DNA from 2 places in the Paraburkholderia sp. EG304 genome. Region 1 is predicted to be linked to the other one. Evidence: riboswitches for the same ligand, from Rfam matches in the RefSeq annotation. Region 1 holds a riboswitch; the other holds the start of a gene.
What was found. Region 1 has a riboswitch for cobalamin ahead of ACLFKU_RS15660 (TonB-dependent receptor domain-containing protein). Riboswitches for the same ligand answer to the same signal wherever they lie in the genome.

Region 1 (4,413 bases):
TTGCGCGCCTGATAGTTGCGCACGCCGGTCCACGGCAAGGTGCGATGCGGTGCGTTGGCGAGGTCGTCGATGCTTGCTTCGTCCGGTTCGGACTTCATCAGCCAGTAGCGCATGAATCGGCGTGAGCGTGTGAGATTGAACGAGGCGCCAACAACAGGCGCGTGCGGAAAAGCCCCTGAAACAGGCACTCAAACGAAAAAACGACGACCAAAGAAAAACGGCATCGAACCGAAGTCCGATGCCGTTCCAGATAAGGTCCCCGCCTTAGCCGCTAGGCCGGCATCCTGAACCGAGGGTTCAGAATTGGTCGCAGTTAGCAACACTTCGGGTACATCAGACAGAGTGACGCGCACACCCGTGCTACAAATTTCCGCAACCGTGCACATGGCATTGGTTCAAGGAATATATGACCTTGGCGAACCAGGCAGGGAAGCTAAACAGATGAAGCTACAACACAAACCGTTGAACAAGTGACCGGTTCGAAACCGGCCTGCTATTGAGTCAACTACTGCTTACTGCATGCTGTACTGCTCAATCACAGTACCTAGTTGTTCGTTCATTTGCTGCATTGTACGCCGGATTTCTTCAGCAGGAAATGCTTCTCCGTGTCGCACGCTGCTTTGCAGCTTAAGCAGTTCCGATGCCAGCGACAGCGCCGCCATCACCGCGATGCGATCGGTGCCGCGCACATTGCTGGCGCTGCGAATTTTCTTCATCTCGGCGTCGACGCGCGCGACCGCCTCGAGCAGCGCGCCTTCCGTTTCAGGCGAACAGGCGAGACGGTAGGGTACTTCGAGAATCGATACTTCGATCTGCTTGGTGGTCATGCGCTTTCTCCGTGTCGGCTCACGTCGCCTGCCGCTTCCTCGTGTTCGGGCTCGGCGGACTCGAGCAGATCGAGCTGGTTATCCGGTTCGCTGCTCGCGCGTGCGCGCGGCAATTTTTCGAGAATCGCATTCAGGCGCACCTGAGCGTCGTCGATCTTGGCGGACAGCGCGTCGCGTTCAGCTTGCAGTGCGTCGCGCTCGGCACGCAATTGCGCGAGTTCTGCGTGCGTGGCTTGTACTTCCGCACGCGTTTGCGCGAGCTGCTCTTCGAGCGCGATCCGCGCTTCATTGTGGCGCTGGCTGATCGCAATCAGCTTGCCGATGTTCTGGGAGAGTGATTCGAGTTCGGTGAGCATGTGCTGCGTCCTCTAAAGACATCGCATTTTAGCGCGGAATATTACAGGTTCCGACAATTGTCTCGTTTCGAGACGTAACAGCATCGCTTCGTGCAGGTTCGTTGCGAGTCGTGTCGTCGACCATAAGATAAAAGACCGGCAATCCATCGGACAATAACCTGCATTCGACAGAACGGATTGCGCTCCGGTTGGCGTTTCTTGACGCCCCGCGAAGCCGCTCCTACACTTCCCGCACTCTGGTGCCCGCGCGCGCTTTTCGGCGCGCGCAGTTAAACGGGAAGCAGGGCGCGCGCGGTGCCAAACCGGATGCGCGAACCTGCGCTGCCCCCGCAACGGTAAACGACCGCATGTGATGTGCTCATGCAGGTCGGTCCTGGTCGCAAGGTTGGAAGTTCAATCTGCGAGTGTGCCACTGCGCGTCACGCGTGGGAAGGCGGGATCGATGTGTCGTAGCCCGGATACCGGCCAGAAAAGAGGGACGTCCCCCGCGAAAACGTTAAACAAGGGGGCGCCTCGTGACGCGTCGGCCCGCGGGGAAGCAGGCCGCGCACGCTATCCACAGGAATGTCATCCCATGTTGTCCCCCATCGCCCGCGCGACGCTGCTCGCGTTCGCGAGCATGCCGCTCGTCGTGCATGCGCAAAGCGCCGAGCCTGTGTCTTCATCGTCCACTGCGGATGCAAGCACCGCGAACGCCGCAAACGTTGCCGATTCGTCATATCCCGCTTCCGCCGATGCGTCGGGCAACGTGCTGTCGCCGATCGTCGTGACCGCGCAGCGCGGCGCGCAAGCGTTGCGCGATGCGATCCCGCAGACCACGCAGTTCGATCAGCAGGACATCGCCGACACGACCGCGACCGATCTGCCCGGCTTGCTGCGACTCGCGCCCGGCGCGCAAATCTCGCGCACGGGTGGCCCCGGTTCGACCACGAGCCTCTTTCTGCGCGGCGCGTCGTCGACACAATCGCTGCTGCTGATCGACGGCGTGCGCGTCGATTCTGTGAGTCTCGGCTCCGCTCAGCTCGCACAGATCCCGCTCGACCAGGTCGATCACGTCGAAGTCGTGAACGGCAACGTGTCGGCGTTGTACGGTTCGGGCGCGATCGGCGGTGTCGTGCAGGTGTTCACGAAAGACGGCGGCGATCATCCGCCGCGCTTCAATTTTTCTGTCGGCTACGGCAGCTATCACACGCAGACGCAAACGGCCGGCGTGAACGGCGCGCTCGATCAGGACGGCCGCACGACCTTCAACATTTCGCTCGCGCGCACGAAGGGCGACGGCTTTTCGTCGCTCAATCCGCTCGAGGCGCCAGCCGCAAATCCGAACGCGAACGGCAATCTGAACGAGAGCATCAGCGCGTCGCTGCGCCACAAGTTCAACGACAAGTGGGACGCGGGCGTCAGCTACTTCCAGTCGAACAACAACAACAGCTACGACAATGCGTACGGCGTGCCGACCGATCTGAACAACCTCTATAGCAAGGTTCGCCAGGCGTCCGTGTTCGCGAACGGCAAGCTGACCGACTGGTGGACCACCCACTTCACGCTCGCCGAGGGCGACGACCGCAGCGTCTCGAACACCAATGGCATCTACGACGACCGCTTCGATACCGACAATCGCCAGTACACGTGGCAGAACGATTTCGCGCTCGCCGCGAACCAGAAGCTGCAGCTCGGCTACGAGCATCTCGAACAGACTCTCGACTCCGACACGTTCGCCGCGCCCGACCGTCACGTCGATTCGGTCTTCGCCGGCTACAGCGCGCGCTTCGGCCGCAACCAGATTCAGGCCAACGTACGCCGCGATCAGTACTCCGATTTCGGCGGAGCGAACAGTTACTATCTCGGCTACGGTTTCGACATCACGTCGCACTGGAAGGTAACCGCAAGCTATTCGGATGCGTTCCGCGCGCCGAGCTTCGACGATCTGTACTATCCGATCAGCGGCAACCCGTCGATCCAGCCCGAGCGCAGTCACTCGGTCGAAGCCGGTTTGCAGTACGCGACCGATGCGCTCGGCGTGATGCGTCTGAACGCATTCCAGACGCGCTATACGAATCTGATCAACTACGTACAGACGATCCCCGGCATTTATCTCGCGGAGAACGTCGGCCATGCGAAGGTGCAGGGACTCGAAGGATCGTGGAGCGGTCATGTCGGCAAGACCGACGTACGAGCGACGTTGACGCTGCAGAACCCGGTCGATCTCGACAGCGGTACCGACCTCGTGCGGCGCGCGCGACGCTTTGGGTCGTTCGCGGTGAATCGCAGCATCGGTGGATGGCGGGTCGGCGGCGAGTGGATCGTCAGTGGTCCGCGTCCAGACAGCACCGGCAACCTCGGCGGTTATGGCATCGTGAATCTATCGGCGCGCTACAACATCACGAAGGCGTGGTACGTCAGCGCGCAAATCGACAATCTGTTCAACAAGGACTATGAAACGGCCTACTCGTATAACTCGCCGCGACGCGGTGCGTATGTCACGCTCGGCTGGCAGCAGCAGTGACGCGCGCGCCGGGCTGCCCGCATGCGTGAGCGCACGCGGATGAGTCGCGCGTCCGGTTCGCTGTCCGCCGCGATGGCAACGCCACGCCCGATGAATGCGAAACGCGCGGCCGCGATCTGGCTCGGACTCGCGCTCGCCGCCGTCGCGCTGCTCGGCGCGTCGCTCGTGCTCGGCAGCGTGCCGCTCGCGCCGTCGCGCGTGCTTGCGGCGCTCGTGCCAACGCACACGTTCGGCGCCACGGGCAGCGACGATCTCACCGGCGAAATCGTGCGCACGTTGCGATTGCCGCGCGCGCTCGCGGGCTTCGCGTGCGGCGCGTTGCTGGCGCTCGCCGGCGCGCTGCTGCAGGTGCTGCTGCGCAATCCGCTGGCCGAGCCGTACGTGCTCGGCGTGTCGGGCGGCGCTGCCAGCTTCGCGCTGGTCGCGATGATCGCGGGCGGCGCCTGGTGGATCGTCGATGCGAGCGCGTTCGCCGGTGCGTTCGTGTCGATCCTGCTGGTGCTCGGACTCGCGCGTCGCGAACTGTGGCGCGGCGAGCCGCAGGATACGTCGCCGCGTTTGCTGCTGACCGGGGCGGTGATCGCGGCCGGGTGGGGCGCGATGATCACGCTGCTGCTCAATCTCGCGCCCGATAGCCGTCTGCGCGGCATGCTGTTCTGGCTGACCGGCGACCTCAACGGCGGCGCGCTGCCGTGGACCGCGCTGATCGCGCTCGCGCTCGTGT
Region 2 (4,413 bases), on a different contig from region 1:
CGCATGCCGTGGCCGAGCACCCGCACGGCCATGCCGAACGCGGCCGTGCTCTTGCCCTTGCCCGTGCCGGTGTTGACGATCAGCAGGCCTTTTTCGACGGTCGCGCTGGCCTGCTTCTTTTCGTGGCCTTCGCGGCGGCGCTCGGTCATGCGTTGATGCGATTCGGGGTCGGTTTTCATCGAAGGTCCTGGTCTTGAGGGGCGGGATGGAAGGGCGCTACGTCGCCGGCTGCGGTGTCGGTCGCCGCCGCAATTGCAATGGTGATACCAGCGTGCGTGGTCTTGGGTACGACCAGACGTGCGGTTTGCGCGATTGTCGCGGAGACCGAAGCTGCTGCCGCCAGTAGCGCACACGGTTCGCACACACCGTCGACACCAAGATGCGCGCGCGCGGCCGCCGACGGCGACGCGACCGGCGCGGCCGCGATCTGCTCGCGGCTGAACAGTTGCAGCGGCAGTTGATGGCGTGAACAGAATTCGAGCAGACCTGCTTCGTTGGCTTTCGTGTCGATCGTCGCGATGGTGTGGATCCGCTCGAAGGCATTCGAACCGAGTGCTGCGCGCACGGCGGCTTCGATGTCGCCGGCATCGCTGTGCAAGCGGCAACCTATGCCGACGCTTAGCGTTTTGAGCGCGTTCGCAGCTTGTTCGTGATCGACTCGGCCATCGCGGTTCGCCGCTTCACGTGCAAGCGCGAGCGAGGCCACGCCGCCGATCACGACGATCGCCGGCGAGCCGAGCCCTGCGCGCACGACCGCCTCGGCAAACTCGCGCAGCGGCGCGAGCACGTGACGCTGCTCGGGCCGCGTCGCCGACTCGATCGCCGCACAGGGTGTATCGGCGGACATGCCGGCCGCGAGCAACGCGGCGACGATTTCGCCGAGCCGCCGCATGCCCATATAGATCACGATCGTCATGCGGGTCGCGGCGAGCGCGGCCCAGTCCGGTTCGCCGCTGCCGGCGCCGTGGCCGGTGACGAACACGACGCCCTGCGCGTAATCGCGATGCGTGACCGCGATGCCGAGCGTCGCGGGTGCGGCGATGCCGGCCGTAATGCCGTTGATCACGTCGACTTCGATACCCGCCGCCTGCAGCGCCTGCAATTCTTCGCCGCCGCGGCCGAACACGAACGGATCGCCGCCCTTGAGCCGCGCGACGCTGCGTCCCGCGCGCAGATGCCCGAGCATTTGCGCGACGATGTCCGCTTGCGGCGTCGACGGATGGCCGCCGCGCTTGCCGACGTACACGACTTGCGCGTTGGCGCGTGCAAACTGCAGTACGTCGGGATTGACCAGATCGTCGACCAGCACGACATCGGCCTGCGCGAGCGCACGGGTGGCCTTCAGCGTCATCAGTTCGACGTCGCCGGGACCGGCGCCGATCAGCCAGGCGCGCGTCATCGCGGCGTGCATGGCGGATGCCATGCGGAGATGGGAGGAGAGAAGCGGCGTGCGACGGTGCACGCGGCGGTGAATATAGAGGTCATGCAGTACAGCGAATCCGGGCGCGGCCACTCATGCGGCTCGCGGCGGATTCTTCAGAGAGAGAACGCCACGAAACGCGCGATGCCACGTTTCTACGCCTTCACATCCGTTCCCCGCGGATTCCGGCGGCCGGCGGCGCAACCTGATGCACGGGTGCATGGGGCGCCGCCTCCGCGTCTGGCCGGTATCCGGGCTGGCGGCCTCACGCGTTTCGCCTTCCCGTCCTTGTTCGCGAATCTGCGGATTCGCGGGGCAGTGGCATCAAAAAACGCATGCGCGGCACGGTGGAATCGAAGCTGGATCGAATCGCGCGCCGCAGGTCGCTTACCGTTGCGGGGACAGCACAGGTTGAACGCGCGACGCGCTGCCTGTTTCCCGTTTAACTGCACATGCGAGTGCATGTGCGGGCACCAAACGCGCGCATACGATAGCACATGGCGCCTTGCCAGATAAGCCTCGGCGACGCTTTCCGGCGGCCTGCGTTCCTTGACTGCGCATGCCCGGGGGCCTACACTCGCACGCACTTTGGGTGCTCGCGTGCGCGTTCGTGCGCATGCAGTTAAACGGGAAACAGGGAGCCATCTGCGCTAGAGCGGCTAACCTGTGCTGTCCCCGCAACGGTAAGCGAAAAGCGGTTCCGGGTTGATAGCCGGGCACCGCGGTGCCGGCTTCGATGTCCTCGCGCAAGGTCGCGTCGACATATCACCACTGGACGAGAAACCACTCGGCCGGGAAGGGGAAGCGGCGCTTTCGCCAGCCCGGATACCGGCCCGAAGAAGCAGAACGACCGCCGCGGGGATGCGGCGGCGCGTTCATGACCTCAGTTCCGTTTTCTGTATTTCCGTTGTCGCGGCAATGCCGTCGTTCGTCCCCGTGTCTGGTGATCGCTGGTACTGTGCGCGTGATTCATTCGCTCCGTTCGCCAGCCGATGCCGACCGATGCGCGGACTTTGCGGCAGACCGATGCAACGCAAAGGGATGGACCTCACGATGCAAACTCAATTGCGCAAGATTCCCGTCACGATCGTCACCGGCTTTCTCGGCAGTGGCAAAACGACGTTGCTGCGGCACATCCTCAAGCATGCGGGCGGCAAGCGCATTGCGGTGATCGTCAACGAGTTCGGCGAACTCGGCATCGACGGCGAAATCCTCAAGGGCTGCGGCATCGGTTGCGATGAAAACGGCGTCGAGACCGAAGGGCAATTGTATGAACTCGCGAACGGCTGTCTGTGCTGCACCGTGCAGGAAGAGTTTTTCCCGGTGATGGAAAAACTCGCGGAGCGGCGCGACGAACTCGATCACGTGTTGATCGAAACCTCGGGGCTCGCATTGCCGAAGCCGCTCGTGCAGGCGTTCAACTGGCCGCAGATCCGCAACGGCTTCACGGTCGACGCGGTGGTGACGGTGGTGGACGGCCCGGCCGCCGCAAGCGGCCAGTTCGCCGAGAACCCGGTCGCGGTCGATGCGCAGCGCAAGGCCGATCCGAATCTCGATCACGAGTCGCCGCTGCACGAGCTGTTCGAAGACCAGTTGTCGGCCGCCGATCTGGTGATTCTGAACAAGACCGATCTGATCGACGACGCGCGGCAGCACGAAGTGGAAGCCGCGATCCGCGCGGAGATTCCGCCGCAGGTAAAGATCGTGCGCGCGCAGCAGGGACAGCTCGACCTGCATACGCTGCTGGGGCTCGAAGCGGCGTCGGAGCAGACGATCCACCTGCGGCACGACCACCACGGTTCCGCCGACGACCCCGATCATCATCACGACGAATTCGATTCGGTCGTCGTGCAGGCATCGGTGCCGTCGCGCGACGCGGCGCTCGCCGCGTTGCAGACGCTGGTCGAAAACCACACGATTTACCGTGTCAAAGGCTTCGCGGCACTGCCGGGCGCGGCGATGCGTCTGGTGATCCAGGGCGTGGGCCGGCGCTTCGACAGCTACTTCGACCTGCGCTGGCAGGCGGGCGAAAACGGCGACGGCGCCCCGAGCCGCTTTGTGCTGATCGGAGAAGACCTCGATCGACCCGCGCTGCAACAGGCTTTCGACGCGGCGCTCGGCGCGACGTCGAACGCGACGGCATAACGGGCGCACCAGCATGCATCTGCTGCGCACGACGCCGGGCGGTTTCGTCGACGATACGCAGGGCGTGATCCGCATCGATCAGCAGCCCGCCGATATCGTCGTGCTCAGTTCCGCCGACACCACGCTGTCGCTGCTCGCGAGCGTGGTGCCGCGTCTTGGCGACGGCTTCCCGAGCGTGCGGCTTGCGAACGTCACGTATCTGCGTCAGCCGGCCTCGGTCGATTTCTATCTGGACGACGTGTTGCAGCATGCGCGCGTGGTCGTCGTCGATCATCTCGGCGGCGAAGCGTATTGGCCGTACGGCATCGAGCAGGTCGTCGCGCTCGCGCAGCGCAAACAGCAAACGCTCGCGATGTTTTCCGGCGATCTGCAGGAAGACCCGAACCTGCTCGCGCGCAGCACTGCGAGCGCCGAGTTGTGTCAGCAGTTGTGGCGCTATTTGCGCGAGGGCGGTCCGCAGAACGCCGAGGCGTTTTTGCGCTGCATCGCGTATCGCGCGATCGGCTGGGGGTGCGAGCCCGAGCCGCCGCGCGCGTTGCCGGCCGCGTCGCTGTATCACCCCGAGCGCGATACGCCTACCGTCGCCGATTGGCAGGCGCGCTGGCGGCAGGACGCGCCCGTCGTCGCGATCCTGTTCTACAAGGCGCATCTGCAGGCCGCCAATACCGCGGTGTTCGATGCGCTGATCGATGCGCTCGAAGCGCAAGGGCTCAATCCGCTGCCGCTCGCGATCACGTCGTTGAAGGATGCGATGAGCCGTGATGTCGTGCAGTCGCTGTGCGCGCAACATGGCGTCGCGCTGGTGCTGAACACGACCGCGTTCGCCGCGTCCGCGATCGACGACCCCG

Region 2: it holds a riboswitch for cobalamin, as region 1 does, so the genes downstream of both, cobW (cobalamin biosynthesis protein CobW) here and ACLFKU_RS15660 (TonB-dependent receptor domain-containing protein) in region 1, are expected to answer to the same signal.

What each region holds. Positions count from the first base shown of each region.
Region 1 is NZ_JBKGUA010000011.1:77,111-81,523, forward strand. It holds gene ACLFKU_RS15640 (EVE domain-containing protein) at 1-113, opposite strand, end outside; RNA gene ssrS (6S RNA) at 253-434, opposite strand; gene ACLFKU_RS15650 (cell division protein ZapA) at 513-827, opposite strand; gene ACLFKU_RS15655 (ATPase) at 824-1,183, opposite strand; cobalamin riboswitch at 1,404-1,668, shown strand; gene ACLFKU_RS15660 (TonB-dependent receptor domain-containing protein) at 1,758-3,689, shown strand; gene ACLFKU_RS15665 (FecCD family ABC transporter permease) at 3,729-4,413, shown strand, end outside.
Region 2 is NZ_JBKGUA010000013.1:6,104-10,516, reverse strand. It holds gene cobO (cob(I)yrinic acid a,c-diamide adenosyltransferase) at 1-179, opposite strand, end outside; gene ACLFKU_RS17335 (cobalamin biosynthesis protein) at 176-610, opposite strand; partial or broken gene cobA (uroporphyrinogen-III C-methyltransferase) at 674-1,399, opposite strand; cobalamin riboswitch at 1,645-1,913, opposite strand; cobalamin riboswitch at 1,994-2,272, shown strand; gene cobW (cobalamin biosynthesis protein CobW) at 2,474-3,565, shown strand; partial or broken gene cobN (cobaltochelatase subunit CobN) at 3,579-4,413, shown strand, end outside.